Linked DNA regions of Prochlorococcus marinus subsp. marinus str. CCMP1375. The protein of the gene in region 2 interacts with the protein of the main gene of each other region in a pairwise test. Links are inferred from orthologs where the notes say so. Each region holds a gene or a part of one and is shown on either strand. Other genes may lie near its edges.

Region 1 (3,049 bases), 200 kb from region 2 along the record:
GTTTTAGAGGCTCCCACCAATCTCCTAAATGCAAAGAAACATTGGCATTTTCAGTTAAGGTATTTATGTTTGATTCTGCTAAAGCTAAGGCATCATTGCAGCAATCAGCTGCATGACCTTCCCATAAAGGCAAAGCTCTTGCCAATGCAACTGCTAATGCTCCAGAACCGGTACCTAAATCAGCCCATCTCCCATATTTCATTAATCCTGCGTCTACCTTTTTCAAAGCTATATCTATCAATATTTCAGTTTCTTGGCGAGGTATCAAAGCTGAAGAATTGACTTTCAGCTCAAAGTCTCTCCAAGGACATTTACCTACTAGATGCTGTAAAGGAATTTGATCACTTAAATGTCTCATCCAAATCAATGAGAGTTCTTCAAGTGATAAATCAAGCTTATGAAAAGAGCTTTGAAAAATTTTCAATTCTTGCAAAGTACTCCAACCCAATCCTCCTCCGATATCTAATAACCAATCAAGATCTACTGCTCGGCCTCCTTTAGACAACTCTTGCTTTCTCCAAATTAAAATTTCTTCTGCTGAAAAAAATCTTTCAAAAGACATTTAATTTTTAGATGGTCCCCGTTGCAAATCCCTAAGTGCTTTGGAAAGTTGCTCTGGCCCTTCCCTCAATAGACGATCGCCTGAATTATCACGTTGAATTAATACCAAATCAACATTAGCCAAAGCAGCGATCTCTCCTGAATTATTAAAAAAATCTGTTTTCCATCTCCATCGAGGACCTTTGCCTTGGAAAATCCAACTTTTAAGCAAAACCTCTTCACCATGCAAAAGTGAGCGCATATATTTTATTTGTAAATCCACAACTGGCATTTCAAATCCTTGATTTGATAAATCGCTATAAGCTAAGCCAACTTTAGATAGTGCATTAATCCTGGCCTCTTCCAACCACATTAAATAAGATCCATGCCACATAACACCTGCATGATCTGCATTTTGAGGCAAGACAGTTTTTCTAAGAACCCAAGGCTTAATTTCAGAATTTCCAGCCATAAAAAAAACTTTAAAGAACTAAAGACTCAACAATTGAAAAAGTCTTTAAATCTCTTAGGTTCTGATTTTCAGCTAAGTAGTTACTTAACTTTTTGGCCCAAGCTTTCCTTTACTGGAATCAGAGAAGAAACTTGATTTTTCTCCATCACTGGTGGAGATATATAGACCTACCAGGAAAATCGTTGGGATGCCAACAAAGAGCAAGCTGATAATAAAACCGAAATTTGTGGTTTCCATGAACTCAAAAAGCCGCTAAAAAGCTAGGAATTAATTCAGACTATAAAGGGATAACAGCCAACTCATTTGCAAAGAGCTTGAAGAATTAGATGTTGTAACGAGAAACAATCAAAATATTCATAAGCTTAATTGCAAAAAACCAGGAATTATTTTGGTAAATCCTTAGACAAAGCTTCATCCATCAATGATTCAACGTTAGCTGGCGGAGACTGTGGCTTAGTGAGGACAATTGCAGAAGTTTTGACAACCGCCTGACAAGCGAGTCTCCAATTACCTGGACGACCTCTCAGCTTGGTTTGCTCAATGTCCGTAATAGGTGACAAAGAATCTTGTTGCCCTTCTGCTACAGAAACATAACAAGTAATGCATTGACCATACCCTCCACAATTTCCCAATTTTCCTTTGAATCCATAAAGTTCCAGACCTTCCCTCAAAGCAACTTCTCGAAGATTTTCTCCAAATTGACACTTAACATCTCTTCCTTCTCTAACGAAACGAATAATTGGCATAGTTCGAAAAACAACAAAGTTGCAATTCAATTTTGACTTGTCAAACAGCCAAATGTCCCTAAATAACTGGCAAAAAGAACATTTTCACTGATTTTCTTTCGGTTCTAAATTCATTTTTCAATGTTGCTGGAATATCAACAGTCGTTGCAGCTGAGCACAACCTGCCCCTTCTCGATAGAAGAACCTTTACGATCATCGGGTCTAGCTGCATAATAAGCAGCTTCGTTACTCGAAATCTTACCCATGGGATTGCCCTGGTATCGGGTGCACTCAGTCGTAATTAACGACCCTGGCCGACTTCTGGCCGTGCACCTCATGCACACAGCTTTGCTAGCCGGCTGGGCCGGCTCCATGGCCCTATATGAATTGGCCATATTCGATCCTAGCGATCCAGTCTTGAACCCTATGTGGCGCCAAGGCATGTATGTCATGCCTTTTATGGCCCGCTTAGGGGTTACAAGTAGTTGGAATGGTTGGGACCTGACTGGCGGTGTCGGTTCATTCGACTTTGATTCATTAGGGTTCTGGGGAAAAGCTCTTCCTTATTCAACTTTTGAAGGCGTCGCAGCAGGTCATATCATCTTCAGTGGTCTGTTAATGCTGGCAGCTATCTGGCATTGGACCTACTGGGATCTTGAACTCTGGGAAGACTCTAGAACTGGGGAACCAGCTTTAGACCTTCCAAGAATTTTTGGAATCCACCTATTACTTGCAGGACTTGCTTGTTTTGGTTTTGGTGTATCACTTTCTTCAGTAGGAATGTGGGTCTCTGACCCGTACGGTCTTACTGGACATGTCGAGAAAGTAAGCCCGGTTTGGGGCGCATCAGGATTTAATCCCTTTAGTGCAGGCGGCATAGTCGCCAACCATATTGGGGCAGGTCTTATAGGAATAATTGGTGGAATTTTCCATATCACCAATAGGCCTGGAGAAAGGCTTTATAGGAACCTCAGGATGGGAAGTCTTGAAGGTGTACTTGCTAGTGCTTTAGCAGCAGTTCTCTTTGTATCTTTTGTAGTCTCAGGAACTATGTGGTATGGATCAGCAACAACTCCAATTGAGTTGTTTGGTCCAACCCGATATCAATGGGATTCCAATTACTTCCAAAATGAAATCAATAGAAGAGTTGAAGCTTCTATAGCAGATGGTGCAAGCAAGGAAGAAGCTTATTCAGCTATTCCAGAAAAGCTAGCCTTCTATGACTATGTAGGTAATAGCCCTGCAAAAGGAGGTCTGTTCAGAGCAGGTGCCTTAGTTAATGGCGACGGTGTCCCCACTGGCTGGCAAGGGC
Region 2 (3,062 bases):
AATGTGATGTGTCAAAAAAGATATTATTTCCCTCAGTAATGTTCGTCTCTGCACAGAACACTGTGGGACCAAGCAATCTTCTTTGAGCTTCAGCAAATGAAGACGTAAATTGAGGCCCTTTACCTGGTAATTGAATAACTGGTTTTGCAAGACCAATAGCCTGCTCAGTTGCCGTTCCAGCCATACAAAGAAAAGCGTCACTACTCTGCAACAGCTCTACAAAAGACTCTCTATGAACTTTTAACCAACAAAAGCCACTGCTTAAAGTAAAGGAATTACTTTGCAAAGAATGCTCAATTATATGCCAACCATTACTAGCAATTAATTCATTAAGATCTGAAGTGCTCAAAGCATCAACTAAAGCCATATCAAAACTAAAAGTTGTATTAGCAAAGATGGGTTTTGGCAAACACTTCAAAACTCGCAAAACCATCAACAAATTATTATCAAGCTCAGGTCGGCGACTGCCTGGCAATACGCCTAAGCGAAAAATTTTTTCTGGGAATTGTTTCTTAGGCGTTAAGACTGGATCCATAAATGGATTTCCAAAAAACACAACGGATCGATTCAATTGCTCACCAAGATCTTCAGCAGTAAGGTTGTCACGAGTATAAAGCTCTAAACACCGCCGACTTCTTAAGCAATTAGCAGCAGGCCATGGCAATTTTAATACGCCCTCATAATGACTTGAATAAGCAACCAGGTAGACAACAAAATCCTTACAGCTCATCCATGCAGCAAGTACTGGCAGTACATCTCCAACAACAATTAAAAGGTCATATTTCGATGAAGAAACCAGCAAACGAATAAAACTCCATAGCAAGTAGAAGTGTTGCCCCTGAAGAAGTTCTGTTATACGACCAAGAAAACTTGTATATCCCAATCCACCTGTGCTGAATTCTTTCCGCCTAACGTCTATTTTAATCCCGGCTTTCTTATAAGCATTACCTTTACCTACCAGAGGGAAAGCGTCAACATTATGACCTAACTGTTTAAGCTCAACAGCTAATAATGCTCCGGAAAAATCTTCTCCATGGCCATTACTTATAAGAAGTAATCGAGCCACATTAAAGATCCAACCATACCTGAATCTTTTTCAAAGCATCCCAATTAGGCTTACGATTCAGTCCATCTTCAATTGACTCTTTTAATTCTTCTTGCAACTCTGGAACAAGTAACAAGGCTCTTTTGACAAATTCAATATGTTCTCTTACTCCCTTCGAATTTGTTTCAAGCAGAGCAACACTTAAATTAATTCTAGATTGAGGGTCCTGGGCATTTAATTTCACCGCAATTCGAGCTGATTTAAGAGCTTCATATTGCTGATCACAAAGCAATTGTAGCCATGACAAACAAGTCCATCCAGAAGATTGGTTAGGTGCTGCATTAGTAATGCTTACAAAATCTTTTATTACCTCACTGGCATCTGCCCCAGATTTATATCTAGACATAGCACTATCAAAAAGGCTTTCATTTACTGAATCCATTAGATTACCAATAGTGAGTAAATTGTAGCTTTACATAGATATCTAAACTGCGAAAGAGCTACCACACCCACAAGTTTGTGTGGCATTTGGGTTAGTGAAATTAAACCCACCACCTATTAATTCATTACTGAAATCTAATTGCATTCCATAAATATATAAAAGACTTTTGGGATCACAAATCACTCGAAATGCAGTTCCATCAAATGGTTGATATTCATAAACTTCGTCCTCTTGCTCTATAGCATCTGAATTTACAAAATCCATCGTGTAACTCATCCCACTACATCCACCTGAACGGACTCCAACACGAAGCAACTGGTCAGACCCTTTTTCTTGGCAAAGTCGCGCCAACTGAACCATTGCAGCTTGGGTAATTAAAATACCTTTGCCATCATTTGCTGTATGAGTTTCGGTATTTGGCAAGGAAGAACCACTCATAAAATAGTTAGCTATACCATAACCTCACTTTATTAATAAACATTCAATTTTGTCTTCTACAACATTTCCTCTATTGTTAATGACATTACTAGACTGTTCTAAATAAAGCGATGCAAGTTGCGATAGTTGGCGCTGGACTCGCAGGACTTTCAGCAGCAGTAGATCTTGTAGATGCTGGCCATAAAGTCGATCTCTATGAAGCTAGACCCTTCTTAGGAGGGAAGGTTGGCAGCTGGGAAGACAATGAGGGTAATCATATTGAAATGGGTCTTCATGTCTTTTTCTTTAATTACGCAAACCTTTTTGCTCTAATGGACAAAGTAGGGGCAATTGATAATCTTTTAGCAAAAGAGCACACCCATTTATTTGTTAACAAAGGAGGAGATGTAAAATCTCTAGATTTTCGATTTGCTATTGGAGCTCCATTTAATGGATTAAAAGCTTTCTTCACTACTCCACAACTTAATTGGGTAGATAAATTGAGAAATGCTTTAGCACTAGGCACAAGCCCTATTGTTCAAGGTTTAATTGATTATGATGGAGCAATGAAAACAATTCGTGCTCTAGATAGCATTAGTTTTCAAAAATGGTTTTTAAGTCATGGTGGAAGCCTGAATAGCATCAAAAGGATGTGGAACCCCATAGCTTATGCACTAGGCTTTATTGATTGTGAAGCAATCTCTGCAAGATGCATGCTCACAATATTTATGATGTTTGCAGCAAAAACCGAAGCTTCCAAATTAAATCTTCTCAAAGGCTCTCCGCACAAATGGCTAACCAAGCCAATTCTTGAATATATCGAAGCAAGAGGAGGGCGCCTCCATTTGAGGCACAAAGTTAAAGAGCTTCGGTTTAAAAGTATTGATAATCCCGAGGTCACTGAAATGATTATGAATTCACCTGAAGGAGAAAAAGTAATTAAAGCTGACAAATATCTTGCTGCATGTGATGTACCTGGTATTCAAAATTTACTTCCCAAAGAATGGCGGATTTTCCCTGAATTTGCTGCTATCGACAAATTGGAAGCAGTCCCGGTAGCAACAGTTCAACTCAGATATGACGGATGGGTCACTGAACTAAAAAATCAAGCTGCTCAAAAAGATCTCGAAACTCCTTCTGGCCTAGATAACCTTTTAT

The links.
Region 1: the proteins of PRO_RS00685 (region 2) and PRO_RS01800 interact in binary tests that used the Escherichia coli proteins (3 or more experiments, as listed by UniProt). The link is inferred for Prochlorococcus marinus subsp. marinus str. CCMP1375 from one-to-one orthologs.

What each region holds. Positions count from the first base shown.
Region 1 is NC_005042.1:340,893-343,941, reverse strand. Bases 78-2,797 are described here. They hold PRO_RS01800 (2Fe-2S iron-sulfur cluster-binding protein), read right to left. Parts: upstream 1,759-2,797; coding sequence 1,396-1,758; downstream 78-1,395. Other genes in these bases: psbB (photosystem II chlorophyll-binding protein CP47), read left to right, coding at 2,002-2,797; psbM (photosystem II reaction center protein PsbM), read right to left, coding at 1,097-1,249; PRO_RS01810 (acyl-CoA thioesterase), read right to left, coding at 563-1,012; prmC (peptide chain release factor N(5)-glutamine methyltransferase), read right to left, coding at 78-562. Outside these bases: more of prmC, read right to left, coding at 1-77; more of psbB, read left to right, coding at 2,798-3,049. UniProt on the Escherichia coli protein: Ferredoxin are iron-sulfur proteins that transfer electrons in a wide variety of metabolic reactions. Although the function of this ferredoxin is unknown it is probable that it has a role as a cellular electron transfer protein.
Region 2 is NC_005042.1:139,669-142,730, reverse strand. The notes cover bases 228-2,960. They hold PRO_RS00685 (HesB/IscA family protein), read right to left. Parts: upstream 1,926-2,960; coding sequence 1,530-1,925; downstream 228-1,529. Other genes in these bases: zds (9,9'-di-cis-zeta-carotene desaturase), read left to right, coding at 2,036-2,960; PRO_RS00690 (hypothetical protein), read right to left, coding at 1,068-1,487; PRO_RS00695 (lipid-A-disaccharide synthase-related protein), read right to left, coding at 228-1,066. Outside these bases: more of PRO_RS00695, read right to left, coding at 1-227; more of zds, read left to right, coding at 2,961-3,062. UniProt on the Escherichia coli protein: Is able to transfer iron-sulfur clusters to apo-ferredoxin. Multiple cycles of [2Fe2S] cluster formation and transfer are observed, suggesting that IscA acts catalytically.